Regions from separate parts of the Pseudomonas sp. 3296 genome, predicted to be linked through region 1. Evidence: riboswitches for the same ligand, from Rfam matches in the RefSeq annotation. Region 1 holds a riboswitch; the other holds the start of a gene.
The links. Region 1 has a riboswitch for cobalamin ahead of cobW (cobalamin biosynthesis protein CobW). Riboswitches for the same ligand answer to the same signal wherever they lie in the genome.
Positions count from the first base shown of each region.

Region 2: linked by a shared signal. The riboswitch ahead of cobO (cob(I)yrinic acid a,c-diamide adenosyltransferase) and the one ahead of cobW (cobalamin biosynthesis protein CobW) in region 1 are both predicted to bind cobalamin.

Region 1 is NZ_JAVDUY010000007.1:258,457-274,540, forward strand. Features, by position in the region: gene J2X66_RS20510 (ABC transporter substrate-binding protein) at 1-786, shown strand, start outside; gene J2X66_RS20515 (DUF2970 domain-containing protein) at 783-1,001, opposite strand; gene metH (methionine synthase) at 1,192-4,902, opposite strand; gene J2X66_RS20525 (fatty acid cis/trans isomerase) at 5,058-7,355, shown strand; gene nfuA (Fe-S biogenesis protein NfuA) at 7,471-8,055, shown strand; gene cobM (precorrin-4 C(11)-methyltransferase) at 8,153-8,899, opposite strand; gene J2X66_RS20540 (cobalamin biosynthesis protein) at 8,981-9,394, opposite strand; gene J2X66_RS20545 (CbtA family protein) at 9,391-10,098, opposite strand; gene J2X66_RS20550 (CbtB-domain containing protein) at 10,110-10,301, opposite strand; cobalamin riboswitch at 10,421-10,649, opposite strand; cobalamin riboswitch at 10,750-10,962, shown strand; gene cobW (cobalamin biosynthesis protein CobW) at 11,062-12,123, shown strand; gene cobN (cobaltochelatase subunit CobN) at 12,127-15,903, shown strand; gene J2X66_RS20565 (AAA family ATPase) at 15,990-16,084, shown strand, end outside.
Region 2 is NZ_JAVDUY010000001.1:761,770-777,853, forward strand. Features, by position in the region: gene J2X66_RS03635 (cobyric acid synthase) at 1-278, opposite strand, end outside; gene cobD (threonine-phosphate decarboxylase CobD) at 275-1,267, opposite strand; gene cbiB (adenosylcobinamide-phosphate synthase CbiB) at 1,260-2,168, opposite strand; gene bluB (5,6-dimethylbenzimidazole synthase) at 2,165-2,815, opposite strand; gene J2X66_RS03655 (cobyrinate a,c-diamide synthase) at 2,812-4,194, opposite strand; gene cobO (cob(I)yrinic acid a,c-diamide adenosyltransferase) at 4,191-4,802, opposite strand; cobalamin riboswitch at 4,883-5,116, opposite strand; gene J2X66_RS03665 (hypothetical protein) at 5,272-5,856, shown strand; gene J2X66_RS03670 (sorbosone dehydrogenase family protein) at 5,925-7,238, shown strand; gene J2X66_RS03675 (C40 family peptidase) at 7,351-7,887, opposite strand; gene J2X66_RS03680 (C40 family peptidase) at 8,053-8,679, opposite strand; gene hda (DnaA regulatory inactivator Hda) at 8,894-9,598, opposite strand; gene J2X66_RS03690 (AI-2E family transporter) at 9,829-10,902, opposite strand; gene J2X66_RS03695 (DUF2066 domain-containing protein) at 10,941-12,002, opposite strand; gene purM (phosphoribosylformylglycinamidine cyclo-ligase) at 12,385-13,443, shown strand; gene purN (phosphoribosylglycinamide formyltransferase) at 13,443-14,093, shown strand; gene J2X66_RS03710 (DUF3108 domain-containing protein) at 14,102-14,815, shown strand; gene J2X66_RS03715 (PLP-dependent aspartate aminotransferase family protein) at 14,881-16,056, opposite strand; gene J2X66_RS03720 (cystathionine beta-synthase) at 16,053-16,084, opposite strand, start outside.

The DNA.
Region 1 (16,084 bases):
ATCCTGCGCCTGGCCCAGGGAAGCGGTGTAAGGCTGTTCATGGTGAACGCGTCGCTGACGGCCAACCAGCAGAGCCTGTTGGGTGAGCGCCCCGATCAAGTGGGCAGCCTGGTGCCCAACGACGAGGAGGGCGGTTACCTGATGCTAAAGGAGCTGATCCGTCAGCATCCACCGGCAACGCCCGGCAAGCCTATCGAGCTATTGGCATTTTCCGGCCTGAAAATCACTCCGTCTGCGCAATTGCGCGAGCAAGGGATGATGCGCGCATTGGCCGAGCATCCTGAAGTGCGTTTGCGCCAATTGGTCTACAGCGGGTGGACCCGGGATCGCGCCTATGAGCAGGCCAAGTTGTTGTTCCGGCGTTATCCGCAGGTTTCGCTGGTGTGGTCAGCCAATGATGAAATGGCGTTTGGTGCGATGCAGGCGTTTGAGGAAAGCGGTGGAAAACCCGGAAAAGACGTGTTGTTTAGTGCCGTCAACACCTCTCCCGCCGCCTTGCAGGCGATGATCGATGGACGCCTTAGCGTGCTGCTGGGCGGTCACTTCACCTTAGGTGGTTGGGCGCTGGTGGAGTTGCATGATTATGACCAGGGCGTCGATCTCGATTTGTACGGCGGCCGCCACCGGCTGATCCCGCTGTTGCAACTGATCGACAAGACGCAAGCCAAACGCCTGCTGGCATTGGGGGGCACGCCTGACTATGGCGTGAACTTCCATCGACTCTCGGCCAAAGGGCGGCCGACAACCTATCGCTACCCGTTCAGCCTGCAAACGCTGATGCGTTAAACCCCGGCCAGATGCAGCACCAGTTGCACAATGCCGTACAGGGACAAGGCAAACACGGCCGTGAACAAAATCCCCAGAATCACGAAATGACTCGGTTTGCCGTGGGTGAAATCCCGGGCCCGGTTCTTCCCGCTCTGCACCCCGAACGCCGCCGCCATGACGCTCTGCAGCATCTGCCAGAAGGTCGGTGGCTTGTTGTCTGCTGGATCGTCCATAAATCCCTCGTCACGTGTGTGTGAGCCGTAAGCATAGACCTACGGGCAGCACAAACAACCGTGGGAGCGAGCCTGCCCGCGAAGAGGTCGTGTCAGTCGACATTAATATCGCCTGGTACACCGCCTTCGCGAGCAGACTCGCTCCCACAGGGGATCACGGTTGGCCACAGTAGTGTGGCCAGTCGGTTGGTTAGTTGTCGTACCCGAGGTTCGGGGCCAGCCAACGTTCGGTCACGCTCAACTCCTGACCTTTGCGCGAGGTGTAGCTCTGCACCTGATCCTTGTCGATCTTGCCCACCGCAAAGTACTGCGCCTGCGGGTGAGCGAAGTACCAGCCGCTGACCGCCGCCGCCGGGAACATCGCGTAGTGCTCGGTGAGGAACACGCCGCTGCGACCGGCCTTGAGCTCTTCGGCTTCGGGGTCCAGCAGTTTGAACAGCGTTGACTTCTCGGTGTGATCCGGGCACGCCGGGTAGCCCGGAGCAGGGCGGATGCCGGTGTATTGTTCTTTGATCAGCGCCTCGTTGTCGAGCGTTTCGTCCTTGGCGTAACCCCAGTAGTTTTTACGGACTTGTTGGTGCAGCCATTCTGCGCAGGCTTCGGCCAAGCGGTCGGCCAGGGCTTTGACCATGATCGAGTTGTAATCGTCGCCAGCGTCCTGATAAGCCTTGGCCACTTCTTCGGCGCCGATGCCGGCGGTGGTGATGAATCCGCCCACGTAGTCGGTGACTTCGCTGTCCTTGGGCGCGACGAAGTCGGCCAGGGAGAAGTTCGGCTTGCCGTCGGTCTTGATGATCTGCTGGCGCAGGTGATGCAGCTTGGCAATCGCCTTGCCGTCGTCGCCGTAGACTTCGATGTCATCGTCGCGCACCTGGTTGGCCGGCCAGAAGCCAAACACCGCGCGGGCACTGATGAGTTTTTCATCGATCAGCTTGGCTAGCATTTCCTGGGCATCGGCGTACAGCGAGGTCGCGGCTTCGCCGACCACTTCGTCTTCGAGGATGCGCGGGAATTTGCCGGCCAGGTCCCAGGAGATAAAGAACGGCGTCCAGTCGATGTACTCGGCCAGAACCTTGAGGTCGATGTTGTCCAGCACCTTGGAACCGGTGAACGTCGGTTTGACCGGTACGTAAGTGCTCCAGTCAAACTGCGGCTTCTTGGCGATCGCAGCCGGGTAGCTCAGGCGCTCGGTGCGGGCGCTGCGGTTGGCGGTGCGCTCGCGAACGTCGATGTACTCCAGGCGGGTCTTCTCGACAAACGCCGGTTTCAGCTCCTTGGACAGCAACTGCGTCGCCACGCCCACGGCGCGGGAGGCGTCCGTCACGTAGATCACCGCGTCGTTGCTGTACTTGGGCTCGATCTTCACCGCCGTGTGCGCTTTGGAGGTGGTTGCGCCACCGATCATCAGTGGCAGATGGAAGTCCTGACGCTGCATTTCACGGGCGACGTGGACCATTTCATCCAGCGAAGGCGTAATCAGGCCCGACAGGCCGATGATGTCGCACTTCTGCTCCTTGGCCACTTGCAGGATTTTCTCCGCCGGGACCATCACGCCGAGGTCGACGATGTCGTAGCCGTTACAGCCCAACACCACGCCGACGATGTTCTTGCCGATGTCGTGCACGTCGCCTTTCACCGTTGCCATCAGGATCTTGCCCTTGGCTTCCGGTTTGTCGCCTTTTTCCAGTTCGATGAACGGGATCAAGTGGGCCACGGCCTGTTTCATTACGCGGGCGGATTTCACCACTTGCGGCAGGAACATTTTGCCGGCGCCGAACAGGTCGCCAACGATGTTCATGCCGGACATCAGCGGGCCTTCGATCACTTCGATCGGTCGGGCGAACGACTGGCGCGACTCTTCGGTGTCTTCAACGATGTGCGTGGTGATGCCCTTGACCAGCGCATGTTCCAGGCGCTTGTTGACCGGCCAGCCGCGCCATTCTTCGGTCTCGGCTTCCTTGACACTGCCATCGCCCTTGTACTTGTCGGCGATGGCGAGGAGGGCGTCGGTGCCTTCCGGGGTGCGGTTGAGGATGACGTCTTCGACGGCCTCGCGCAGCTCTTGCGGGATCTGGTCGTAAATCTCCAGCTGACCGGCGTTGACGATCCCCATGGTCAGGCCATTGCGGATCGCGTACAGCAAGAACACCGAGTGGATCGCTTCACGCACCGGGTTGTTGCCTCGGAACGAGAACGACACGTTGGACACGCCCCCCGAGGTCAGCGCATACGGCAGTTCGTCGCGGATGTAAGCGCAAGCGTTGATGAAGTCCACAGCGTAGTTGTTGTGTTCTTCAATGCCGGTGGCCACGGCGAAGATGTTCGGGTCGAAGATGATGTCTTCCGGCGGGAAACCGACCTCGTTGACCAGAATGTCGTAGGAGCGTTTGCAGATTTCTTTCTTGCGCGCTTCGGTGTCGGCCTGGCCGGCTTCGTCGAAGGCCATTACCACTACGGCGGCGCCGTAGCGTTTGCACAGCTTGGCGTGATGGATGAACTGCTCGACGCCTTCTTTCATGCTGATCGAGTTGACGATGCCCTTGCCCTGGATGCATTTCAGGCCAGCTTCGATCACTTCCCACTTGGAGGAGTCGATCATGATCGGGACGCGGGAGATGTCCGGCTCGCCGGCAATCAGATTGAGGAAGGTCACCATGGCCTTCTTCGAATCGAGCATCCCTTCGTCCATGTTGATGTCGATTATCTGGGCGCCTGCTTCGACCTGCTGCAGGGCGACTTCCAGGGCCTCGGTGTAGTTGTCTTCGCGGATCAGGCGGGCGAACTTGGCCGAGCCGGTGATGTTGGTCCGCTCGCCGACGTTGACGAACAACGAGCTGCGGTCGATGGTGAACGGTTCCAGGCCCGACAGGCGGCAGGCCTTGGGGATTTCCGGAATTTGACGCGGTGCGTAACCGGCCACGGCTTTGGCGATGGCTTCGATGTGGCCGGGGGTGGTGCCGCAGCAGCCGCCGACAATGTTCAGGAAACCGCTTTGAGCGAATTCCTCGATAACCTTGGCGGTGTCCACCGGCAACTCGTCGTACTCGCCGAATTCATTCGGCAGGCCAGCATTCGGGTGTGCGGAAACATGGGTGCCGGCCTTGTTCGACAGCTCTTCCAGGTACGGACGCAATTCGCTGGCACCGAGGGCGCAGTTCAAACCAACCGAGATCGGCTTGGCGTGAGCCACGGAGTTCCAGAACGCTTCGGTGGTCTGGCCGGAGAGGGTACGGCCGGAGGCGTCGGTGATCGTGCCGGAAATCATGATCGGCAACTCGATACCCAATTCTTCGAACACCCCTTGTACGGCGAAGATCGCTGCTTTGGCGTTCAGGGTGTCAAAGATGGTTTCGATCAGGATCAGGTCGGCGCCGCCTTCGATCAGGCCCTTGGTGGATTCGGTGTAGTTCTCCACCAGCTCATCAAAGGTTACGTTGCGGTAGCCGGGGTTGTTTACGTCCGGCGACAGGGAGCAGGTGCGGCTGGTCGGGCCCAGGACGCCGGCGACGAAGCGTGGCTTGTCCGGAGTTTCCAGGGTCTTGGCGTCGGCGACCTTGCGGGCCAGGCGTGCGCCTTCTACGTTTAACTCATACGCCAGGCCCTGCATGCCGTAGTCGGCCAGGGAAATCTGGGTGGCGTTGAACGTGTTGGTTTCCAGAATATCGGCGCCGGCATCCAGGTAGGCTTTCTCGATACCACCAATCACATCCGGGCGAGTCAGCACCAACAGGTCGTTGTTGCCTTTGACATCGCTTGGCCAGTCAGCAAAGCGTTTGCCACGGTAATCCTGCTCTTCGAGCTTGTAGCTCTGGATCATCGTGCCCATGCCGCCATCGAGAATCAGGATGCGCTCTTTGAGGGCGTGCTTGAGAGCTTGAAGGCGAACACTGCGATCGGACATTTGGACTACTCGGAAAGACCATGACGAAGGGACGGGATCATAGCAAACCTGTGCGCTTTTAGAGCATTACCCGGTTTTGCATGAATATCGTTCATGTTGGTGGGGAGGGTTGACCGGTAGAATCGCCGCGATTTTTCATGATTGGGACCAGGGATATGTCGTATCGCGTCATCACCAGCATTTTCATGCTGCTTTTAAGCTGGGGCGCCGCGGCGCAAGGTCCGGCCATGGCCTCTGCGATTTCCTACAGCCGTGACATCCAACCGATCTTTACCGAAAAGTGCGTCGCTTGCCATGCGTGCAACGATGCACCCTGCCAGCTCAATCTGGGCAGTGGCGAAGGGGCTGCGCGTGGCGCCACGAAAGTCACGGTCTACGACGGCGACCGCAGCACCGCTGCGGCACCGACCCGGCTGTTTTACGACGCGTTCGGCAAGCACGCCTGGCAGCAGAAGGGCTTCTATCCGATGCTTGACGCCCAGGGCAGTCAGGCCGCGTTGATGGCACGGATGCTGGAACTGGGCCACAAAACCCCATTGCAACCCAACATCAAATTACCGCAAGACATCGTTCTCGGTCTGAACCGGGAAAACATGTGCGCCATGCCGGCAGAGTTCGACAGTTACGCCAGTTCCCATCCCAAGGAGGGCATGCCGCTGGCGGTCACCGGCTTGACCGATCAGCAATATCAGACGCTGCAGCGCTGGCTGGCGTCAGGTGCGCCGATCGATGAGGTGGGGCTGGTGCCAAGCGCAAAAGAAGCACAGGAGGTGGTGCAATGGGAAAATCTGCTCAACGCGCCCGGTTCCCGGCAAAGCCTGGTGGCGCGCTGGTTGTTCGAACACTGGTTTCTTGCGCATATCTACTTCAAGGACGGCGAACCCGGGCACTTCTTCCAGTGGGTGCGTTCGCGCACGCCCACCGGCCAGCCGATTGACCTGATCAACACCCGGCGCCCGAATGACGACCCGGGCACTCAGGTGTATTACCGCCTGTGGCCGGTGCAGGGCGTGATTGTGCAAAAGACTCACATCACCTATCCGTTGAGTGCGGCGAAGATGGCGCGGGTCAAAAGTCTGTTCTATAGCGGCGATTGGCAGGTCAACGCCTCGCCAGGTTACGGACCTGAACGGCGGGCCAATCCGTTCGCTACCTTCGAGGCGATCCCGGCGCAGGCGCGCTACCAGTTCATGCTGGATAACGCCGAATACTTCGTACGCACCTTTATTCGTGGCCCGGTCTGCCGTGGCCAGATTGCCACGGACGTGATCCGCGATAACTTCTGGGCGCTGTTCCAGGCCCCTGAACACGACCTCTATATCATCGATCCCAACTACCGCGGCCAGGCGACGCCGTTGCTCGCCATGCCGGGCCAAAACGATGATGTCGGCAGTGTCTTGAGCCTGTGGCATGACTACCGCGACAAGCGAAACGAGTACGAAGCACTGCGCCGGGACAGCTACGCCGAAGCACCGGCACCGAGCTGGTCGGCCTTGTGGGCAGGGAATGACAACGCGCTGCTGAGCATCTTCCGGCACTTTGACAGTGCATCGGTGAATAAAGGCCTGATCGGCGATGTGCCGCAAACGATCTGGCTGTTCGACTTCCCGTTGCTGGAGCGCACCTATTATCAACTGGCGGTGAACTTCGACGTGTTCGGCAACGTTTCTCACCAGGCCCAGACCCGTTTGTACTTCGACCTTATCCGTAACGGCGCCGAGCAGAACTTCCTGCGTCTGATGCCAGCGGACTCCCGGGACGCCTACCTTGACGATTGGTACCAGAACAGCGGCAAGTTCAAGATGTGGCTGGACTATGAGTCCATCGATGACGACAAACCGACTGCGTTGAAACTCGACGAGAAGGACCCCAAGCGCGACTTCGCCCAACAGTTGCTGGCCCGTTACGGCGAACTCAATACCACCCCCGACCCGATCAACCGCTGCGACGGCGCCTATTGCTCGCGACCGAACATCGACCCGGCCTTGCAGGGCGCCGAACAGGCCTTGAGTCGCCTGACATCGAGGCCGGCGGCGGGCTTGAAAGTCATCGACCAGTTGCCGGAAGCGACGATGTTGCGCATCGAAACGACGAGCGGCAAGCGCGAGGTCTACAGCCTGCTGCGCAACCGTGCGCACAGCAACGTGGCGTTCCTGTTGGGTGAGTCATTGCGCTACCAGCCGGGGCTGGACACATTGACGATTTTCCCGGGCGTACTCAGCAGCTACCCGAATTTCATATTCAATATCCCGGCCGACCAGGTGCCGGCTTTCGTCGATGCAATGGAAAACGCCAAGGATGATGACGGCTTCGAGAAAATCGTCGAACGTTGGGGAATTCGGCGCAGTCATCCGCAATTCTGGTTCTATTTCCACGACCTTAACCGCTACGTTCACGAGACCGACCCGGTGGAAGAGGGTGTGCTGGATATGAACCGCTACCAAAACCTCTGAATTCCACCGCGTCCCCCTGTAGGAGTGAATGGAGTTTCTTTCCCGACAAAAATACTAGGACTTTGTGCGGCGCGTTGATTGGCGTAAACTGCGCCCAAGCCTGCGAGGAGTTTCCATGACCGCTATAACCATTACCGACGCCGCCCATGATTACCTGGCTGACCTGCTCTCCAAGCAGAACACCCCGGGTATCGGTATCCGCGTCTTTATCACCCAGCCTGGCACCCAGTACGCCGAAACCTGCATTGCCTACTGCAAGCCGGGCGAAGAAAAACCTGAAGACACGGCGCTGGGGCTCAAAAGCTTCACCGCTTACATTGACTCGTTCAGCGAAGCCTTCCTGGACGATGCGGTGGTCGACTACGCCACTGACCGCATGGGCGGCCAGCTGACCATCAAGGCGCCAAACGCCAAAGTACCGATGGTCAACGCCGACAGCCCGGTCAACGAGCGCATCAATTACTACCTGCAAACCGAGATCAACCCGGGGCTGGCGAGCCACGGCGGTCAGGTCAGCCTGATCGATGTCGTTGAAGACGGCATTGCCGTGCTCAAATTCGGTGGCGGTTGCCAGGGCTGCGGCCAGGCGGACGTGACCCTGAAGGAAGGCATCGAGCGCACGTTGCTTGAGCGTATTCCTGAGCTCAAGGGTGTGCGTGACGTGACTGACCACACGCAGAAAGAAAACGCCTACTACTAAGGTGTTCGCTGCGACATGAAAAACGGCGCCCCGTGAGCGCCGTTTTTTTACGGGTGAAATTCAGTGGCCCCATCGCGAGCTTGCTCGCGATGGGGCCCTATGGGCGATAGAGATGCGCATGCCCCGCACGATACAGCGACGACTCGCTGAACTGATCACTCCCCAACACCCGTCCCACCAGAATCAAAGCCGTGCGCCGAAACCCTTTGGCCTCGACCTTTGCGGCAATATCCTGGAGCGTACCCACCACCCAATCCTGATCCGGCCACGTCGCCCGGTGGATCACCGCAATCGGGCAGTCCGCGCCGTAATGCGGCAGCAGCTCAGCGAGGATTTTCTCCAGATGATTCACGCCCAAATGAATGGCCATGGTCGCCCCATGCTGCGCCAGGCTGCCCAGTTCCTCGCCCGGCGGCATGGCGGTCTTGTCGGCGTAGCGGGTCAGAATCACGCTTTGCGAGATGTCCGGCAAGGTCAGTTCAGCCCCTAAAAGCGCTGCACACGCCGCAGTCGCCGTCACGCCAGGAATGATTTCAAACGGAATGTCGAGTTCACGCAGGTAGCGAATCTGCTCGCCAATCGCGCCATACAGACCCGGATCGCCGGAATGCACCCGCGCCACGTCCTGACCGTTGGCGTGGGCGGTTTTGATCAGATCAATGATCTGTTCCAGGTGCAATTCGGCGCTGTTGACCACCTGTTCGGCGCGATGGCCTTCCAGCACGGCTGCCGGCACGAGTGAGCCTGCATAGATGATCACCGGGCAGCTGCGAATCAGCCGTTGGCCTTTGACCGTGATCAGTTCCGGGTCGCCGGGTCCCGCGCCAATAAAGTAGACGGTCATCGTCGTTTCCTGTGAAAAAAGAGGCCGGGCAACGCTTCAGATGAAGATTGCTCATGATCGAATGCGCGATTATCGGGGATTTTATGCAGCGCCAGCCAATGCCAGGGTTGCTTGCGCGTATTTTTGTCGGCAGATCAGCAGTTTTACCGGAGCCTGAACCAGCTGTTCGGCCAGTGCCAGGGCGGCACTTTCCGCTACGCCGTAGCAGCCGGTGCGTTCGAACGCGATGTCGGAACGATGGCTGAGGCTGGTGTGGTATCCAGCCAATTGTTCACTGCTGAAGAACATCAACGGCAGTGCGAGTTGTTCCGCAAGTTCGATCAGGCCAGGCTCATCGCGCTTCAGGTCAATGCTGGCGAGTGCCTTTATCTCATGAAGCCCGATTTGATGAGCCTGTAGCGCCTGATCCAGCAATGCCCGCAGCGTGCTGGCGGGGCAGCCGCGCTGGCAGCCCAGGCCGACCACTAGCGTCGGCGCTGTGCTGGCCTCAGTCATGCGTGGTATTGGCCATCGCTTTTGCGGCGGAACAACCAGGCGCTGATCAGGCCCAGGGCCAGCCAGAACGCTACGTTGGTCAACTGCGAAGCGATGTTGAATTGAGCTTCCAGGGCTTGCGGCGCGAGCATCGAATGCACTTCCGGTTGTGGCGCGCCAATCACGTGCGGAACGGCCAAAATCGCCACGCCCAGCACTTTCATCAGCCAGTGACGGCCGAAAACGATCAACGCAATGCCGACAGCGGTTGAAGCGGCAGTGCCGATCCACCAGATTTGCCGTTGCGCCAGATCTGCAGCAACGGTGCCCGGCAGTTCAGGCGGCAGGCCCAGGGTCGGTGCGAGGACGAACGTTGCATAACCGGCCAGACCCCAGAGCAGGCCTTGAGACGTTTTGGTCGGTGCGCGCAGAGTGTAGAGGCCGGCGAGCATCAGGGCGAAACCCACGGCCACCACCAGATTGCCGCCAGTGGTCGACAGCACGCGCTGCCAGCCGTCTTGCGGCTCCCAGGATTCGGCGTCGTGGGTGTGCGCGGCCATGGCGCCATCGGCGTGTTTATGGGGTTGAACCACTGCCGGCTCGGCTTTCTCGTAGGTTTCCGCTTGAAGAATCAGCGGTGCGACCCAGAAGCTTTGCAGCAAGGTCAGCAGCAGGGCGGCCAGCAGCCCCGTGAACCCTGCGGTTTGCGCAATACGCTTGATCATCTCGTCAGCTCTCAATGGCACGGAAACGCAGCGCTGTGACGGGTATCGTGCGCGGCATTGTGCACCGCTTCGATGTGCGAGAAACCGGCGAAATACACAAGGCAAGCGCCCAGGATCGACGCACAGATGGCGGCGGTCAGGCGTTGAGTCAGGGTGGAAGTGGTGCTGGTCGTTGTGTGGCCGGTGCTGCTGATGATCGACATGGCGCATCCCTCTGGTCTGTCAGCGGGTGAATAGAGCGCATGGAAAACCCCTGCGAGCCGGGCGCGCAGACGTTCAAACAGCGCCCGCCCACCGCGGGTTTGTTGTTCAGTGACCGTAACGGTCACTTTGTGTTGCGGGCCGGTCTCCGGGCTCACGAGGGGCGCTGGCTTTCGCCTTGACCTGCAAGCATCACCTTCCCATGCCGAACTGCTGGCACAGTGGATTTGATGCTTCGCTCGCTTACCGTTGCGGGGGCAGCACCGGACTGACATGGCTTTGAGTAAAGCACATGATTCACCGGTTTCCCGTTTCACCCTATGAAGGGCACCCGTAACAAGATGCGTAGGAGAGCATGGGCGGGGGATTCGCGTCAATTGGCAAGGGTTCTCAACTCGCGATAGCGTCCTATTGGCCGCTACAAGACATTGACCCGCCCCAGCCCGATGCGTAGCCTTGCGCTTTCGAGGTTCTTCGGCGTTTGCCGAAGCTAAGAAGGGAACGCGGTCAATGCCGCGGCTGCCCCCGCAACTGTGAACGGTTCAGTTTCTGCCATGCCACTGCATGCGCCAGCCATGGCGCGAGCGGGAAGGCGCAGCAACCGCCAGTCAAACGACTGGCCAGCCGTCAGCCAGGAGACCTGCCTCGACACAGATTCTGACTTTCAACCGGGCGGGGTGATCCGGTGGCGAAATCTTCCGCGCAGCGTGTGCTGCTGCGGTCGTCGTCCCGTATGCCCGCCACCTTGCCAAAGGGCATCCGATGAAAACACTGGCCAAACTCCCCGTCACCATCGTTACCGGCTTCCTCGGCTCGGGCAAAACCACCTTGCTGCGGCACATGCTCGACAACGCCCAAGGCCGTCGCATTGCGGTGATCGTCAACGAGTTCGGCGAGCTGGGCATTGACGGCGAAATCCTCAAGCAGTGCTCCATCGGCTGTACCGAAGAAGAAGCCAACGGTCGTGTCTATGAGCTGGCCAACGGTTGCCTGTGCTGCACCGTTCAGGAAGAATTCTTCCCGGTGATGCGTGAACTGGTGGCCCGTCGCGGCGATCTCGATCACATCCTTATCGAAACCTCGGGCCTGGCCCTGCCAAAGCCGCTGGTCCAGGCCTTCCAATGGCCGGAAATCCGCAACGCCTGCACCGTTGACGCAGTGATCACCGTGGTCGACAGCCCGGCCGTGGCCGCAGGCACCTTCGCCGCGTTCCCGGATCAAGTGGACGCCCAGCGCAAACTCGACCCGAACCTGGACCACGAATCGCCGCTGCACGAATTGTTCGCCGACCAACTGGCCAGCGCCGACCTGGTGATCCTCAACAAGGCCGACCTGATCAGCCCTGAAGACCTGGACCGCGTACGCCTCGAAGTCGCCGAAGAACTGCCGCCTGCGGTAAAAGTCATCGAGGCCAGCAGCGGTCGTGTCCCACTGGAAGTATTGATTGGCCTCGGCGCCGGCTCCGAAGAACACATCGATAGCCGTCACAGTCACCACGATCATCACCACGAAGGTGAAGATGATCACGACCACGACGCATTTGACTCGATCTCCATTGAGCTGCCGCAAGCCGACGAAAGCCTGCTGATGGACGCCCTGACTCAACTGGTGGTCAAGCACGGGATCCTGCGCGTCAAAGGTTTCGCGGCAATCCCGAACAAACCAATGCGCTTGCTGATTCAGGGGGTGGGCACGCGTTTCGACAAGCACTTCGACCGCCAGTGGGGAGCCGAGGAAGGGCGCACCACGCGCCTGGTTTTGATCGGCCAGGAACTGGACGCCGCCGAACTCGAAGCGCAATTGCGCGCCGCGCTCAGCGTTTAAGTCATGCACCTGCTCAGGACCCAGCCCGGCGGTTTCGTGTCGGATGACAACATCGCCGACCTTGGACAAACCCCCGCCGAACTGGTGATCCTGTGCAGCGGCGATTCCAGCCTGGCGCTGCTGGCCGAAGCCGCGCAGCAACTGCCCGACGACTACCCGAGCGTACGTTTGGCCAACCCGATGCAGGTGCAGAATCACGCCTCGGTCGATTTGTATGTCGATGAAGTGCTGCGCCACGCCAAGGTGATCCTGATCTCGCTGCACGGCGGCATTGCCTATTGGCGTTATGGCGTCGAGCGGCTGGTGCAATTGTCCGAGCGGGGCGTGCAGCTGATTCTGGTGCCGGGCGATGATCGGCCGGACCCGGAACTCAGTGACTTGAGCACCGTCGCTGCCGAAGACCGTGACCGGCTCTGGCAATTTTTGCGTCAGGGCGGCATGGGCAATGCCCTGGATTTTTTCCGCTGCCTCGCGAATCGCTGGCTGGACCGCGAGTACACCTGGGCCGAGCCGCAAGTCCTGCCGCGCACAGCGATTTACCACCCACAAAAAAGTCCCGCTGAACTGAGCGATTGGCAGGCCGACTGGCAGCCCGATCAACCGGTGGCGGCGGTGCTGTTTTACCGCTCGCATTTGCAAGCGGCCAATACCGCTTTCATCGATGTTTTCTGCCAGCGTTTGCAAGCGGCCGGGCTAAACCCTTTGCCGATTGCCGTGGCCAGTTTGAAGGAGCCCGGCTGCCTGACGGTGGTCGAGGATTGGCTGGATGAAGTCGAGGCGGGGGTGATTCTGAACACCACCGGTTTCGCCCAATCCAGCCCCGAAGCGCCGCACTTGCGACCGTTTCGCCGCAACATTGCGGTGATCCAGGCGATTTGCGCCCAGGACAACGAGCCCGGTTGGCGCGCCAGCGAGCAGGGCCTCGGCCCGCGCGACCTGGCGATGCACATTGCGCTGCCGGAACTGGACGGTCGGATCATCAGCCGCCCGATCAGCTTCAAGGACCTGGCGTGGCGCAGCGAGCGCAGTCAGTCGGACGTGGTGTGTTATCGACCGCAACCGGAACGCATGGATTTCGTCGCCGAACTGGCGCGACGCTGGATCGATCTGGCGCGGGTGCCGAGCCGCGAAAAACGCATTGCCCTGATTCTCGCCAACTACCCGACCCGCGATGGGCGGATCGGCAATGGAGTCGGCCTCGACACGCCAGCCGCTGCGTTGAACATCCTGCGTGCGCTGCATCAGGAAGGTTATCCGTTGCCGGCCGAGTTACCGGACAGCGGCACTGCGTTGATCCAGCAATTGCTTGGCGGCGTCAGCAACGACCTCGATACCCTCGACCAGCGTCCGTGTCATCAAAGCCTCGCGCTGGACGAATACCAGCGCATGTTCGACGCCTTGCCCGAGGCCAATCGCCAGGCCGTGCTGGAACGCTGGGGCACGCCCGAAAACGACCCGATGTACCGTGGCGAGCGGATGATGATTGCCGGCCTGCGTTTTGGCCTGACCTTCGTCGGTATTCAACCGGCACGCGGTTATCAGGTGGACCCGAGCGCGGTGTATCACGACCCGGACCTGGTGCCGCCCCACGGTTATCTGGCGTTCTACTTCTGGCTGCGCAACACCTATGGCGCCCACGGCGTGATTCATGTCGGCAAACACGGCAACCTCGAATGGCTGCCGGGCAAAGGCGTCGGGCTCTCGGAAAGCTGCTGGCCGGATGCACTGCTCGGGCCGCTGCCGAACATCTACCCGTTTATCGTCAACGATCCGGGCGAGGGCGCGCAGGCCAAGCGCCGCACCCAAGCGGTGATCATCGACCACCTGATGCCGCCGCTGACCCGCGCTGAAACCTACGGCCCACTGCGCAACCTTGAGCTGCTGGCCGACGAGTATTACGAGGCGCAACTGCTCGATCCGCGCCGCGCCCGTGAATTGCAGCGCGACATCTTGCAACTGGTGCGCGACACGCATATTGATCGCGAGCTGCAACTGGACGAAAAACTCGACAGCGATGCTGATGCGGCGATCTGGTTGCCGCGGCTGGACACGTATTTGTGCGATTTGAAGGAGTCGCAGATTCGCGATGGCTTGCACATCTTTGGCGAATCACCGACAGGGCGGTTGCGCATCGACACCTTGCTGGCTTTGCTGCGGATTCCGCGTGGCGATGGGCGTGGCGCGCAATCGAGTTTGCTGCGGGCATTGGCCAAGGCGTTCGAGTTGGGTTTCGATCCACTGGATTGTGCGTTGGCCGAGCCTTGGAGCGGGCCGCGTCCCATTGAACTGCAAACCTTCACCGATGAAGCCTGGCGCACGACGGGGGATACCCGTGAACGCCTGGAATTGTTCGCCGCTCAACTCATTACCCAAACGTTGTCGACCGAACCCGGACCTTGTAGGAGTGAGCCTGGTTGGGCGGAAGTGCACGCCATCCTCGACAATTTGTGCGAAGTCGTCGCCCCACGCCTCGACGCCTGCGGCCCAGCCGAAATGCGCGGTCTGCTCGACGCCTTGAACGGCCGCTTCGTCCCCGCCGGCCCGAGCGGTGCACCCAGTCGCGGTCGCCTGGACGTGCTGCCAACCGGGCGCAATTTCTATTCGGTCGACGTGCGCAACCTGCCCACCACCACTGCGTGGCGCATCGGTTTCCAGTCCGCCAACCTGATCCTCGAACGACACCTGCAAGACCATGGCGATCATCTGCGCCAGCTCGGCCTGTCAGTGTGGGGCACCGCGACCATGCGCACCGGCGGCGACGACATTGCCCAAGCCATGGCGCTGATGGGCGTGCGCCCGGTCTGGGCCACGGGCAGTCAGCGCGTCGATGATTTCGAAATCCTGCCGCTGAGCTTGCTCGACCGTCCACGTGTGGACGTGACCTTGCGCGTTTCCGGGTTCTTCCGCGATGCGTTTGCCAACCTGATCCGTCTGTTCGATGCGGCGGTGCGAGCGGTCGCAGCGCTGGATGAACCCGACGACCTCAATCCCTTGGCTGCCAAAGTGCGCGCCGAGCGTGAAGCGCTGATGCAATCGGGCCTGGATGAAGACGCCGCGAACCGTCAGGCCGGTTGGCGAATTTTTGGTGCCAAGCCCGGTGCCTACGGCGCCGGTGTGCAGGGCGCCATCGACGGGCGACTGTGGCAAAGCCGTGACGACCTGGCCGAGGTTTACCTGAATTGGGGCGGCTATGCTTACGGCGGCTCCGACGAAGGCACCGCCGCCCGTGAACAATTCGCCCAGCGCTTGAGTCAGGTGCAAGCGGTGCTGCAAAACCAGGACAACCGTGAGCACGACTTGCTCGATTCCAACGACTATTACCAGTTCCAGGGCGGCATGCTTGCTGCCGTGGAAAGCCTCAGCGGTGAAACAGCGGCCAGTTACCACGGCGATCACAGTCAGCCGGATCTGCCGAAGATCCGCACGTTGAAAGAAGAACTGAACCGGGTGATCCGCTCCCGGGCGGCCAACCCAAAGTGGATCGACGGGGTCAAGCGTCACGGCTACAAAGGCGCGTTTGAACTGGCGGCGACGGTCGATAACCTGTTTGCCTTCGACGCAACGACGCAGCTAATTGATGATCACCAGTACGCGTTGCTGGCCGACGCTTATTTGCTCGACCCGGCGACTCGGGAGTTTGTTCGCGAACACAATCCGCACGCCTTGCGCGACATGACCGAACGGATGCTGGAAGCGCAGCAGCGGGGGATGTGGAAGGCGCCGGGCGAGTACCGCGAGGCCCTGGAAAACCTGTTGCTGGATATAGAAGAAGACAGTTGATGCACCGCAAATCCCTGTGGGAGCGAGCAAGCTCGCTCCCACAGGTTCAAGGTTCACCTGCCACCGACCATGACCGAGTATTGAAGATGACCGACACCCCGCATTTCCCCTTATCCGCCGTGGTCGGCGCCGACGACTTGAAGCTCGCCCTGTACCTGACCGCCATCGACCCGAAAATCGG
Region 2 (16,084 bases), on a different contig from region 1:
CGCCCGTGAATGATCACTTGGGCACCGGTGTCGCTGTTGGGCTTGAGCAGCACCGGGTTCATGTCGGTATGGGGTTCAAGGTTCGCGGCCTGGGCTTGCACGGCTTGCGCGCGACCGATCTCACCACCGCCCGCCGTCACCGCGCTGTTGAGCGCCATGTTCTGCGGCTTGAACGGCACGACACGAACACCCTGGCGCACCACCCAGCGACACAACGCCGTCACCAGTGTGCTTTTACCGGCGTCGGACGTGGTGCCCTGCACCATCAATGTGCTCATTGGGCTTCCTTGGCATAGGTTTCAAAGGCTTGCGTCAGGCGTGTCCAGTCGGTTTCATCGGCGGGCAGGCCAAATCGCAGGCTGCTGTTATGTGAGAACAGGCGCAGCAAAATGCCTTGCCGGGCCATGAACTCGTGCAGTTGCTCGGCTTGATCAATGATGAGCCACTGGAACAAGGCGCATCCGCCCTGTGGCTTGAACCCGAACCGCTCAAGCAATCGTGCCAGACGCTCACTGGCTTCTTCACTGCGCTCACGTTGGCGAACGTGACCTTCGGTGTCTCGAAGACAGGCCTGACCAATCGCTCGGGTCGGCCCACTGACCGCCCACGGCCCGACTTGCTCGGCGAGCAGTTTGAGCAGCTTGCGCTCCGCCAGCACGAAACCCAGCCGTACGCCGGCCAGACCAAAAAACTTGCCGAACGAACGCAACACGATCAAGCCGACCAGATGGGTAAACGGCGCCACACTCAGTTGCGGCGTGTTGTCCATGAACGCCTCGTCCACCACCAGCCAACCACCGCGCGAGGCCAGGCGGGTGTGCCAGTCGAGCAGGCGGCTTGGGGTCAGGCTCAGCCCGGTCGGGTTGTTCGGGTTGACCACCACCAGCACGTCGAGGCTGTCGATAAAGAAGTCGACTTCCTGCTCCAGCACTTCACGCACGATGTAGCCGCAGCGCCGCCAGGCTTCGGCGTGCTCGGCATAACACGGCGACAGCACGCCGACCTTGCCGGCACGGCGCAAGCGCGGCAGCAACTGGATGGCCATTTGCGAACCGGCCACCGGCAGCACTTGTGCCGCGTTGTAATAGTCGCAGGCCGCCTGCTCCAGGCCGTCATCGGTTTCCGGCAAGCGCGCCCAGGCGCGCAGCGGGATGTCCGGGACCGGAAATGGCCAGGGCGCCAGGCCGCTGGACAGGTCGAGCCAATCAGCTTCTGCAATGCCGTATTGGAGCGCCGCCTTGCGCAACCGGCCACCGTGCTCAAGCATAGAATTCAGCCCCCACGCAGAGAATCAGCAACCATAACCATACCCCGCGCTGGACCAATTGCCAGCCGCGATCAATGGAGTCGGCATCCGCCGGCACACCTTCGCCCAGTTGCGGACGCTGATGCAGTTCGCCGTGATAAATCGCCGCCCCGCCCAACTCGACGCCCAATGCACCGGCGCCTGCCGCCATCACCGGGCCCGCATTCGGGCTGTCCCAGGTCGGGCCTTGGGTCCGCCAGCATTTCAACGCCAGGCGGGTTTTTCCCAGCAGCGCGTAGGTCAACGCCACCAGCCGTGCAGGAATGTAATTGAGGACGTCGTCGATCTTCGCCGCGGCCCAGCCGAAACGTTCGAAGCGTTCGTTGCGATAACCCCACATCGCATCCAACGTGTTGCTCAATCGGTAAAGCACCACGCCGGGCGCGCCGGCCACGGCAAACCAGAACAGTGCGGCGAACACTGCATCGCTGCCGTTCTCCAGCACCGACTCGGTGGCCGCGCGGGCGACTTCGGTTTTATCCAGTTCGCTGGTCTGGCGACTGACCAGATAACCGACACGCTTGCGCGCCTCGTCCAGGTCATCACTGCGCAGCGCTTTGGCCACCGGCTCAATATGTTCGCCGAGGCTGCGCATGCCGAGGGCGCAGTACAGTGCGAGGATCTCGACAACCCAACCGACATAAGGCGCCCAGGACAATGCCGTGGCGAGCAAGGTCAGCGGCACGACCACCATCACCCACGCGGTGACACCATGGCTGCGCCAGCCGCGCCCTTCCCCATTGAAACGTTGCTCGATGCGCTCGGCAAAACGACCGAACGCCACCAGCGGATGCCAGCGTTTGGGCTCACCCAGCAGCGCGTCCAGCGCCACTGCGGCGACACTCAATAACGCCACGCTCATTGACTCACTCCCCAATAATTTTCGTACAGCAACTCACTGAGTGGACGCGCTTGCGCCCAGCCTTCGAGTACCAGCATCGGCGCCGGGTAGAATTCCTTGACCGCTCCCAGACAAAGAACCGCCAACGGCTTGGCCCCGGCCGGCAAACCCAGCAGGTCCGCCAGCGCTTGCGGCTCGAACAGCGACACCCAGCCCATGCCCAGACCTTCGGCGCGGGAGGCCAGCCAGAGGTTCTGGATCGCGCAGGACAACGAGGCCATGTCCATTTCCGGCAAGGTGCGACGGCCAAAGATGTGACGCTCGCGATCATCCATCAGCGCGGCGACCAGCACCTCGGCGCAGTCGTTGATGCCTTCGACCTTGAGCTTCATGAATTCGTCGGTGCGCTCGCCGAGGGCTTTGGCGGTACGGATGCGTTCCTCCTCCACCAGCGACTGGATCTTGCCGCGCAGGGCTCGGTCGCTGATGCGAATGAAACGCCAGGGCTGCATCAGGCCGACGCTCGGCGCCTGGTGCGCGGCTTCGAGCAGGCGTCGCAACAGCTCGGGCTCGACCGTGCCGCCGCTGAAGTGACGCATGTCGCGGCGCTCGCCGATGGCGCGGTAGACCGCTGCGCGTTCGGCTTCGGAGAATGCGTTGTCAGTCATGGCCTCTTCGCGAGCAAGCTCGCTCCCACAGGGTTGAGGTGATCCAATGCAGGAGTGGGCCTGCTCGCGATGGCGTCCTGATGATCAGGCACGAACAGCGCGGCAACCGCCGATGGATTGGACGGAAAATAAAAGTGCACATAAGAAGCCGTCATCCGCCCCTCACGATAAACCGCCTCCGCCCCGCGCCCGCCATTCGGGCTCAGGCCACGCGCAATCGGCTCAAGCTCGGTACTGGTCAGCGAATGGTGATACGTGTGCCCGCGCAACGAACCTTCCGGCAATTCCACCGCTTGCAACGCCAACGCCGCCAGACGCTTTTGCATCACTGCGTCGCCTTTGAGCAAACCCACCAGTTCGGCGCGAGTGCCGTCGACATCCGTCAGCGATTCGAGCAAATACAACATACCGCCACACTCGGCCAACAGTGGTTTACCGGCCGCATGATGTGCCCGTATCGCGTCGAGCATCGTGGTGTTCTGCGACAGTGCTACATGGTGCAATTCCGGATAACCGCCCGGCAGATACAAGCTGTCTGCCTCTGGAATTCGGCTGTCACGAATCGGTGAGAAAAACCGCAACTCGGCGCCCATGGCTCGCAGCAAATCCAGGCTCGCGCCGTAGGTGAACGCAAACGCTTCATCACGGGCCACGGCAATTCGTACACCCGCGAGCAACGGCTCGGCAGGGATCACATCCGGGGCGGCAAATTCCACCGCAGGTGGTAGCGCCACCTCGCAACTGTTGGCCAACGCATCGGCCGCCGCATCCAGGCGCAGATCGAGGTCATTCAGCTCACTGGCCTGAACCAGGCCCAGATGACGGCTCGGCAATTCGATTCCGGTTTCCCGTGACAACGCGCCGTACCAGCGCAAGCCTTCGGTGAGGCTGCCTTCGAGCAGTTGCGCATGACGCAGCGTGCCGACGCGATTGGCCAACACGCCGGCAAACGGCAAGTCCGGCTGATACTTGGCCAGGCCCAACGCCAGCGCACCGAAGGTCTGCGCCATGGCGGTGCCGTCGATCACCGCGAGCACCGGCACACCAAAGTGCCGCGCCAGATCGGCGCTGGATGGCGTGCCATCGAACAAGCCCATGACGCCCTCGATGATGATCAAGTCGGCTTCAGCGGCGGCTTCCCACAACAGTCGACGACTCTCCTGCTCGCCGACCATCCACATGTCCAGTTGATACACCGGCGCACCGCTGGCGCGCTCGAGAATCATCGGGTCGAGAAAGTCCGGGCCGCATTTAAATACGCGCACCTTGCGCCCCTGATTGCGATGCAAACGGGCCAGCGCGGCGGTGACGGTGGTCTTGCCCTGACCGGAGGCCGGCGCGGCAATCAGTACCGCCGGGCAATGACGAGGCTCACTCACAACTCGACGCCCTTTTGCGCTTTGATCCCGGCCTGGAACGCGTGCTTGATCACGCCCATTTCGGTGACGGTGTCGGCGAGCTCGATCATTTCCGGCTTGGCGCCGCGACCGGTCACCACCACGTGCTGCATCGGCGGGCGCGCCTGCAAATCGCTGAGCACCTGATCGAGGTCGAGGTAGCCGTGCTTGAGGGCGATGTTCAACTCATCCAGCACCACCAGGCCAATGGACGGATCGTTGAGCAATTCACGGGACACCGCCCAGGCGGCTTCGGCGGCGGCAATGTCACGCTGGCGGTCCTGGGTTTCCCAGGTGAAGCCCTCGCCCATGACATGGAAACGCACTTGCTCCGGGAAGCGACGGAAGAACAGTTCCTCGCCGGTGCTGTTACGGCCCTTGATGAATTGCACCACACCGCACTGCATGCCGTGGCCCATGGAGCGAGCGAGCATGCCGAACGCCGAACTGCTTTTGCCTTTGCCGTTGCCGGTCAGCACCAGCAACAGGCCGCACTCGTTCGGGGAATTGGCAATGCGTTCGTCGATCACGGCTTTTTTGCGCTGCATGCGCGCCAAATGGCGTTCGTCACGATCAGGGGTATCGGTCATGGGGGAGCTCTCCGTTGAGGCTGGATAACGGCGGGCAGGCACAAGAATAGACGGCAAGAAGCCTGGCATCGCCCACCGTGATGCCGCTGGATGAATCAGGCCGGTCTCCGGGCTCATGAGCGGCTTTGGCCGGACTGCGCGCCTTCCCATGTCGGCTTCGACACAGTGGCTCAAGGCGCAGTCTTCACTCATTTACCGTTGCGGGGGCAGCGCCGGGATCGTAACGTTTCGTCGCTTGACGATAGTCACTCACCGGCTTCCCTGTTTCACTCTGTCGACCACCGCCACAGAGCACCTGAAACAAGCCGCGAAGGTTAGAGGGTTGGGGGTGGAGCGTCAAATAAAGACAAAGCCCCGGCGAGCGATATACTGCCGCCGCTCAATTTACTGATGCCAATCTTGCACCACACGGTCAGCAGTGATATCAAAGAGCCACAAACCCAACAACACAATTACAAGGGTGGGCAACATGCAAGGCATGATTATCAGCAATCCGAAGCTGGAATTCCTGCGACCGGTGCTGGAACGCTGGTTTGACTGTATCGACCGCTACAACTCGGTTCGCGGCGATAACGAAGCGCCTTACTGGCATGACGAAAGGGCTAACCTTGGCCTGCTCAATGCTGCTGCGTGGATGGCGGAAATGGTCACTCTGCAAAATACAACGACGCGTAAACAGAACGAAGAAGGCGAGCGCAATGCCCGTGCCGATCTGTTTATAGCGACTGCTGAAGAGCGCGCCTACTTTCAGGCCACTCAACGCTGGCCCAAGGTCAACAGCCTGAACCTGACCCAGGCGCTGCAAGACATCACCAGCGATGCCAAACGCATCAGCTACGCCAGTGACCTGAAACTCGGCTGCCTGTTCGTGGCTCCGCAAAAAGCCCAGCAGAGCGCGACCCCCGAAGAACTTCAGGACATGGTCGACGACCTGCAAAAGGAACACTGCTGCGCCGTGGCCTGGTACTTCCCTTACGCCTACCGCAAATTGCGCAATGAAGCCGGCAACTATCACCCCGGCATTGCGGTGCTGCTCAAGGAAGCTCGCGGCTGACCGGTTGAACCATCGCTCTGTTTATCTTCTCTATGAATTAAGACACTGCATTCATAGGGAAGACCAGTATGCGCAAGCCCCCGCTCGTTCTCGTCATCGTGCTCGCCGGAGGGCTTGCCGCCTGTGGTGAAACCTCCAGTCTGCAAGTCTCCGACGGCACCGGCCCGTCACCCAAGTTGCCCGAACCGAATAAAACCCTGATCCCGACGGTGAACATCGCCCCCGCGATCGGCTGGCCGGACGGCGCGAAACCCATCGCTACCGCCGGCACCCAAGTGGCGGCCTTCGCTGAAGGCCTCGATCACCCACGCTGGCTCTACGTACTGCCCAACGGCGACGTGCTGGCGGCCGAAACCAACGCGCCCCCCAAACCCGATGACGGCAAGGGGATTCGTGGCTGGGTCATGAAGAAAACCATGGGCCGCGCGGGCGCCGCCGTCCCCAGCCCGAATCGCATCACGCTACTGCGCGACAAGGACCATGACGGTATCGCCGAAACCCGCACGGTGTTCCTGGAAAATCTCAACTCGCCGTTTGGCATGACGCTGGTCGGCAATGACCTGTACGTGGCCGACACTGATCGCTTGTTGCGTTTTCACTATGAAACCGGTGACACCGCGATCAAGTCGCCGCCGATCAAGGTGGTCGATCTGCCGGGGGGAACGCTGAATCATCACTGGACCAAAAACGTCATCGCCAGCAAGGATGGCAGCAAGCTGTACGTCACGGTGGGCTCAAACAGCAACGTCGGTGAAAACGGCCTGGACAAGGAAGAAGGCCGCGCGGCGATCTGGGAAGTGGACCGCGCCACCGGTAATCACCGGATATTCGCCTCAGGCATTCGCAACCCCAACGGCCTGGCTTGGGAGCCTCGCAGCGGCGCGCTGTGGACCGCAGTCAACGAGCGCGACGAGATCGGCAGCGACCTGGTGCCGGACTACATTACTTCGGTCAAGGATGGCGCGTTCTACGGCTGGCCATTCAGCTATTACGGCCAGCACGTCGACATTCGCGTCGAACCGCAAAACCCGGACCTGGTGGCCAAGGCCATTGCACCGGACTACGCGGTCGGCCCGCACACCGCTTCGCTGGGCCTGACGTTCGCTGAAGGCAACACCTTGCCCGCGCAATTCAAGGAAGGCGCCTTCATCGGCCAGCACGGCTCGTGGAACCGAAATCCGCATAGTGGCTATAAGGTGATTTTCGTGCCGTTTTCGGGTGGCAAACCGACCGGGCAACCGGTGGATGTGCTGACCGGATTCCTCAATAAAGACGAGGACGCCATGGGCCGGCCGGTGGGCGTAGTGATTGATCAGCAGGGAGCCTTGCTGGTGGCGGACGATGTCGGCAACAAGGTGTGGCGGGTGTCTGCCGCAAAATAACCGCAACCCTTGTAGGAGTGAGCCTGCTCGCGATAGCGCTGGATCTGTCACGTCGATGTTGACTGACTCACCGCTATCGCGAGCAGGCTCACTCCAGGAGGACAGCTGTGTATCAGGGATTACGTGCCAGGTGCTCAGGCTGCAGAACGCGCTTGGCGCTCAGGTACGCCTTCTGCCAATAAGCCTTGGACAGACTGTCGAGCTTTACCGTGCCGCCCGTGGCTGGGGCATGAACGAAGCGCCCTTCGCCGACGTAAATCCCGGCATGGCTGACCTGAGAGCCGCCATTAGTGGCGAAGAAAATCAGGTCACCGGTTTGCAAACCTTCCTTGCCCACGCTGGCCGCTTGCATGCTGATCATTTCGCGCGTGGTGCGCGGCAGGGAAATGCCAGCGGCATCCCGATAGACGTAACCGATCAGCCCACTGCAATCGAATCCCGAATCGGGAGTATTGCCGCCCCAGCGGTAAGGTGTGCCCACGAGCCCCAACGCACGGAACAATACCTCTTCCGCTTCGGGCGAGAATGCTTGAGAAGAACCAAAGACGATGGGCGCGCGAACCACCGGCGCAGGAGGCGGTGTGCGGCTGGCGCAGGCGCTGAGCAGCGCTGCGAAGAACATGAGTGCGAGGCGGGCCGACATCGTCATAAGCAGAACATCCTGATCTGGCTGCGGCTTTTTCTGCCAGGAAGACAGAAAAGAAAACCGCCTGCGTTGGACGCAGGCGGTTTGCCATCAATATTAGATCAGGATTCTAGCGGCTATGCGGCAAAGTTCAAGTAAGACTTTAACTTCACCTTACAAGTTGTGGGCTTACTTGCGAGCGGTGACCACGGTCGGGGCCATTGCAAGAGCGCGCTTGGCCTCGATGAAGGTTTTGCTCCAGTAGCTGTCGCCCAGGCTATCGACCCGGACACCACCGCTTTTGCGGCTGCTGGAGTGAATGAACTGGTTGTCACCCAGGTAGATCCCGGCGTGACTGACGCGACCACGACGACCGTTGGTGGCGAAGAACAGCAGGTCGCCCGGCTTCAGCGCGCTGCGAGCTACCAGGGGTGCGTCCACGTTGATCATTTCACGAGTGGAGCGTGGCAGGTTCATGCCCGCCTCTTCACGGAACAGATAACCGATGAAGCCGCTGCAATCGAAACCGGCTTCAGAGGTACCGCCGAAACGGTAACGGGTACCGATCAGGGACATGCCACGTTCGAGGATGCTGTCGGCCAGAACCGGAAGCTGGTACGACTTGCCGTCGGCAAAGTCAGCCAGTTCTTTATCGGTAGCCAGCTCTTCCTGGAAAAGAACGGAAGAGGATTGCGCGGTAACTGAATTTTTAACCTGCTGTTGTTGCTCTTGCTGGGACACTGGAGAGTGAGCAGCGCAACCGAACAACAGGGTGACGAGTGCGAGAGGCACGAGGGGTGCGAAGCGCTTTAGCATGGGCACGACCGTGGCTGATAGTTGTAAAGAAGTCGAGACTATGCCCGCTATCATCCTCATTTGCAAATTCAATCGAACTTTATGTGACTTATCGGTTTCTCGTTAACATCTAAGCGCTTAAGCCCACTTTAGACACTTGCGCCGCCTGCAACCCTGTAGGAAAGCGCATTTCCTGGCGCCTGAAATATGCCGAAACCCCTGCCAGGCTTAGGTTTTACCAGCCTAGAGTTTCTTTCAGGAAGGGAATGGTCAGCTTGCGCTGAGCTTGAAGAGAGGCCTGATCGAGACGCTCTAGCAGTTCGAACAGCGCACTCATGCTGCGAGTACCGCGGGTCAAAATAAAATGCCCGACTTCATCGGTCAGGTGCAGGCCACGACGCGACGCACGCAACTGCAAGGCACGCAATTTGTCTTCGTCGGAGAGCGGCCGCATCTGAAAGATCAGGGCCAGGGTCAAGCGCGATTTCAAGTCCGCCAGCTTCACCGGCAGTTCACGCGGCGAGGTCGACGCAGCGATCAGCAGGCGCCGACCGCTATCGCGCAGGCGATTGAACAGATGGAACAGCGCCTCTTCCCAATCCGCCCGGCCGGCAACCGCCTGCAAATCATCCAGACAGACCAGTTCGTATTGTTCGAGGTTATCGAGAATCGAGATGCCACGGTCCAGCAGTTCGGCCAATGGCAGGTAAACCGCCGGCTCCCCCAACTGCTCGAAGCGCAGGCAGGCCGCCTGCAACAAGTGCGTACGCCCTACCCCGTCCTTGCCCCAGAGATAAATCAGGCTTTCGGTCCACCCGGCGTCGGCTTCGCATAGCCGCTCGACATAGCCGAGTGCAGCGGCATTGGCGCCTGGGTAGTAATTGATAAAGGTAGCGTCGTCACGCAGACGCACACCTAGGGGCAGCTGAATCGGTTTCATGCTGACTGAACAGTTCCAAAGGAACCGTTAGTGGCCTCTGTGTAAAGTTTGCGAAGTTTATACCCGTGACGCTGGTCGCACAATGCGACAGACCACAAGCAAAATCAAAGGTTTGCGTTAACGCACTGGTTTTATGACAGTTTTGTTGGCGGTGCATGTGACAGTCATGCGAGGGATGAAGGCCAACCCGGCGATGATCCGGGTTAGCCGCGACGACCTTTCAGCGGACCTTACAACTGCGGCTCATCCTCACCGCTGTACATCTCAGAATCTTTATACAAATCATGCACATGGCGCACCAGCACCATGATTACGGCCGCCACCGGCAACGCCAGCAACACGCCGGTGAAACCGAACAGCTCGCCGCCCGCCAGAATGGCGAAAATCACCGCCACCGGGTGCAGGCCGATCCGGTCCCCGACCAACAATGGCGTCAGCACCATCCCTTCGAGTGCCTGCCCGACCATGAACACCGCGACAATACCCAACATTGGATAAAGGTCGCCGCCGAACTGAAACAGACCGGCAATCAGCGCCGCGCCTATCCCGATGACGAAGCCCATATACGGCACGATCGCGGCCAAACCGGCAATCAGGCCGATCAACAGTCCCAATTCCAACCCGACCAGCATCAGGCCCGACGCATAGATCACGCCCAGCGCCACCATCACCAGTAATTGACCACGTACAAACGCACCGAGCACTTCATGACATTCACCGGCGAGCTCGACCACGCGTTCTTCGCGATCACGTGGCAGCAGGCTGCGGATCTTCGCCATCATCAGGTCCCAGTCCCGCAACAGGTAAAAACTCACCACCGGGATCAATACCAGATTCGCCAGCCAGCCAATCAACGCAAGACCGGACGCCGTGGCCTGACTCAACACCACTCCGACAATGTCGCTGGTCTGGCCCATGTGCTCACTGATCGCAGCCTTGAGCTTGTCGAACTTCCAGAAGCCCTCGGACAACCCGAATTTCGATTGTGCCCACGGCAATGCGGTGTGCTGCAGCCAGTCGAGCATCTGTGGTGCCAGCTCATATAAACGAAACAACTGCCTGGCCAGCAGCGGCACCAACACCAGCATCAGCGTGGTGAAAATCAGGGTGAACAGCGCAAACACCGCCACCACGCCCCACGTCCTTGAAAGCCCGGCCTTCTCCAGCCGATCCACCAGCGGATCGAACAGATAGGCCAGCAGCAGCGCCACCAGAAATGGCGTCAGGATCGGATGCAACAGCCAGACAAACGCGCAGAGCAGAACCACTCCACCCAACCAGAACCAACGGCGCGTATCGGCCATGTACCACTCCATATGCATCTATATAAAGAAAGAAAACCTTACCAGCGGAATCGCAACTGCGGCGTCGGTGCCACGGCTGGCGCCACGGCAGTTGTCGAACCTTGCGCCACCGGCTGAACCGGGGAGACGGGCGCAGGCGCCTCACCGGCCGGCACTTCCTGCAACTTGGCCAGGGACAACTGCGAGCGCAACTGCTCGGCGCTGCCGTTCACCCGATAAAGGATGCGATCACCGTCAACACTTTGCAGACGCGCGCCAAATGGGTCGAGCAAGCGCCCCAGCGCCGCGTAGCGCTCCAGGTTCATGCCCTGAACTTCCAGCAATTGCTCGCTCGAAGCCCCGGCCTTGACGACGAACCGCGGCGCCAGTCGCTCGCTGACCGCCAGCATCACGGCATCGGCCACGGCGGCTTGATCCGCGCCTTGCACGCTGCCCGCTTCCTTCTTGTCGCCCAACCACAAATTCCACTTGGCCTGCCACTGTCCACCCTCTTCCTTGGCATGCACCGCGAGCAAGGCGTCAGCGTTGTAACGTTCCGAGGCATTGTGCAGCGGCGTCGCATCCGCGCCTTCAAGCGTCGGCGCGGTCGCCACCAACTGCTCACTCAAATCCGCCAGCGGCAAGCGCAACGGCAAACCACGGTGCTGCGCCGCACGACGCAGCGGTGCCGCGCTGGCCTGACCATCACCCACCAGGCTCGAACCTTCGGTGGAGTCGTTCAACCACCAGCCGAGGATCGACGGCCGATTCACGCCCCACAACGACAACCCCGCCCGACGCAGCGCCTGCTCGGTGGTGGCCGGGTCGAAATCGACCTTCAACACTTCCGGCGGCCCGGCATCAAAGCCGTACTGACTGATGATCTGCTGAGGATCTTTGCGCAAGGCCGCCAACCCCGGGCTCTGCACGGCCTTCGGATCGCCGGTCAGGCGCAGCACCAGCGTGTCCAGCGCCCGCTGGGTCGCTTGATCACGTTCCTCGGTCGACTGACTGGTGACAGGCTCGCGCACCTGATAAAGACCTTTCACGTTCTCGGCATGGCTCGCGAGGCTGAAAAGGGAAAAACAGCTCAGACACAAAAATTTAGAAAGAAAACGCATGGAAGATTCCTGACGACAAGAGCGGCTGGAACAGACCGCATGAAGACGATCGAACAGGGCTGTGACCACATCCCTGCGCAAAACATTCACACGGCCGCGATAAGTTTTCGCACTGTCATAACGATAGACGGTTAATAGCGATACCTTATACAGCCATGCAGGACGCTGCTAATACGCTCAATATCAATTTTTTTAATGGGATATGCCCCTGCCGTCGGCGTGAGGATGGCCGCTGCCCCTCAAGCCTGATAAAATCGCGCGCCTTCGCAGACCGGCAACAGCCGGGCGGCTCGAATTTCGCGTGAGGCAATCGCCCCCGTCGAATTCGGCGTCCCCGCTGGACTCGGTCGTTACCCCTGAATCCCCCCTAAAGGCCTGGATCATGAGCAAGCAACCCTCCCTGAGCTACAAGGACGCCGGTGTAGACATCGACGCCGGTGAAGCATTGGTCGAACGCATCAAGAGCGTCGCCAAGCGCACTGCGCGCCCGGAAGTCATGGGCGGCCTGGGCGGTTTCGGCGCCCTCTGCGAAATCCCGGCTGGCTACAAGCAGCCTGTGCTGGTTTCCGGCACCGACGGCGTGGGCACCAAGCTGCGCCTGGCCCTGAACCTGAACAAGCACGACAGCATCGGCATCGACCTGGTGGCCATGTGCGTGAACGACCTGGTGGTCTGCGGCGCTGAACCGCTGTTCTTCCTCGACTACTACGCCACCGGCAAGCTCAATGTCGAAACCGCGACCCAGGTCGTGACCGGCATCGGCGCGGGCTGCGAACTGTCCGGCTGCTCCCTGGTCGGCGGCGAAACCGCTGAAATGCCTGGCATGTACGAAGGCGAAGACTACGACCTGGCCGGCTTCTGCGTTGGCGTCGTGGAAAAATCAGAAATCATCGACGGTTCGAAAGTCGCTGCCGGCGATGCCCTGCTCGCCCTGCCGTCTTCCGGCCCGCACTCCAACGGCTACTCGCTGATCCGCAAGATCATCGAAGTGTCGGGTGCCGACATCGAAAACATCCAGCTCGACGGCAAACCGCTGACCGACCTGCTGATGGCCCCGACCCGTATCTACGTGAAGCCGCTGCTCAAGCTGATCAAGGACACCGGCGCGGTCAAGGCCATGGCGCACATCACCGGTGGTGGCCTGCTGGACAACATCCCGCGTGTTCTGCCAAAAGGCGCCCAAGCCGTGGTTGACGTAGCGAGCTGGACCCGCCCTGCCGTGTTCGACTGGCTGCAAGAGAAGGGCAACGTCGACGAAAACGAAATGCACCGCGTGCTGAACTGCGGTGTCGGCATGGTCATCTGCGTGGCTCAAGAGCACGTTGAAACCGCGCTGAATGTATTGCGTGAAGCAGGCGAGCAGCCTTGGGTCATCGGTCAGATCGCCACCGCTGCCGAAGGCGCGGCCCAGGTTGAACTGAAGAACCTCAAGGCTCACTGATGTCAAAGACCTGTGATGTCGTGGTGCTGTTGTCCGGCACCGGCAGTAACTTGCAGGCCTTGATCGACAGCACGCGGACCGGCGACAGCCCGGTCCGCATTGCTGCGGTGATTTCCAACCGTGCCGACGCCTACGGCCTGCAACGCGCCAGGGACGCGGGTATCGATACCCGCTCCCTGGATCACAAGGCTTTCGAAGGCCGCGAGGCCTTTGACGCCGCGCTGATCGAACTGATCGACGCCTTCAATCCCAAACTCGTGGTACTGGCCGGTTTCATGCGCATTCTCAGCGCTGACTTCGTGCGCCATTACGCCGGTCGCCTGCTCAATATCCACCCTTCGCTGCTACCCAAATACAAAGGGTTACACACTCATCAGCGCGCGCTGGAGGCCGGTGACACCGAGCACGGCTGCTCCGTGCACTTTGTCACCGAGGAACTCGATGGCGGACCACTGGTCGTACAGGCAGTAATACCGGTAGAGTTGCACGATTCGCCGCAAAGTCTGGCGCAGCGAGTCCATGCCCAGGAACACCTGATCTACCCGCTGGCTGTACGCTGGTTTGCCGAAGGTCGTTTATCACTCGGCGAACAAGGTGCTTTACTGGATGGGAAGTTACTCGCGGCCAGCGGCCACTTGATTCGAAACTAGGAGATATTATGCGTCGCGCCCTGCTCTTCGCTTGCGCTCTGATTGCCTTGCCTCTGGCACAGGCTTCGGAACTTCAACCTTTCTCCGCCAGCTACACCGCCGACTGGAAACAGCTGCCCATGAGCGGCACGGCTGAACGCAGCCTGACCAAGGAAGCCAACGGCGTCTGGAAACTCAGTTTCAAGGCATCGATGATGATCGCCAGTCTGACTGAAGAAAGCACCCTGACCCTGGACAAGGACACCCTGCTGCCTCAGTCCTATCACTTTGAACGTGGCGGCCTGGGGAAAGCGAAAAAGGCTGACCTGGATTTCGACTGGACCACCAAAATGGTCACCGGCACCGATCGCGGTGACCCGGTCAAGGTGCCGCTGAACCGTGGCATGGTCGACAAGTCCACGTATCAATTGGCCCTGCAGCACGATGTGGCTGCAGGCAAAAAAAGCATGAGCTATCAGGTTGTCGACGGTGGTGAAGTCGATACCTATGACTTCCGCGTACTGGGTTCGGAAAAAGTCGACACCAAGGCCGGCCAGATCGATGCGATCAAGGTCGAGCGCGTGCGCGACCCGACACAAAGCAAGCGCATCACCGTCCTGTGGTTCGCCAAGGACTGGGATTACCTGCTGGTCCGCCTGCAACAAGTTGAAACCGACGGCAAGGAGTACAACATCATGCTCCTCGACGGTACGGTCAACGGTAAGTCTGTCAAAGGCAGCTGATCCGCGATCGAAATGAAAATCCGGAATCCACTAAGGGTTCCGGATTTTTTTTGCCTGCTGAACCGTCAGATCCGCGCCAGCGCCTGCGCCAGATCGGCGCGCAGGTCTTCGACGTCCTCGACTCCCACGGACAACCGCACCAGCGCATCACCGATGCCGAGCTCCGCACGGGTATCGGCGGGAATCGTCGCGTGGGTCATGATCGCCGGGTGCTCGATCAGGCTTTCCACCCCGCCCAGGCTTTCTGCCAGCGCAAAGATCTGCACGCCTTCCAGAAAGCGCTTGGCGCCCGCCAGATCTGTGTTCAGATCGAGTGAGATCATCCCGCCGAAACCACGCATCTGCTGCCGCGCCAGTTCATGTTGTGGATGCGACGGCAATCCCGGGTAGTAGACCCGCGCGACCTGCGACTGCTGTTCCAGCCATTGCGCCAGCGCCAGTGCGTTGCTGCAATGACGCTCCATGCGCAATGCCAGGGTCTTCACACCACGCAGGGTGAGGAAGGCGTCAAACGGCCCGGCGATAGCCCCCACCGCGTTTTGCAGAAAGCCCAGGCGTTCGGCCAATTCGGCGTTCTGCCCAACCACCGCGATGCCGCCGATGACATCGGAGTGCCCGTTCAAATACTTGGTGGTCGAGTGCACCACGACATCGAAGCCCAGTTCCAGCGGTCGCTGAATCCACGGGCTGGCGAAGGTGTTGTCGGCCACGCAGATGATGCCGCGCTGGCGGCAGATGCGCGCGATGGCGGCAAGGTCCGTGAGGCGCAACAACGGATTGCTCGGCGTCTCGACGCAAACCATGCGCGTATCGTCCTGCAGCGCCGCTTCGAAGGCCGACAGGTCCGTCAGGTCGACAAAGCTGAAGCGGTGCCCGGCGCTGCGCCGACGCACCTTGTCGAACAGGCGAAATGTGCCGCCATACAAATCATTGCCCGAGACGATATGCGAATCGGCATCGAGCAGTTCGAGCACCGTGGAAATCGCCGCCAGCCCCGACGCAAACGCAAACGCCTGGGTGCCGCCTTCAAGATCCGCCACGCAACGCTCCAGCGCAAAGCGCGTCGGGTTGTGCGAGCGACCGTAGTCGAGGCCTTTGTGCACGCCCGGGCTTTGCTGCAAATAGGTGGAGTTGGCGTAAATCGGCGGCATCAACGCGCCGGTGGAAGGGTCCGGCGCCTGTCCGGCATGGATCACGCGAGTGGCGAAGCCATGGGGCGCAGCATCTTTATCGTGACTCATGCCAGGGATCTCCGTAGATGATTGAGTA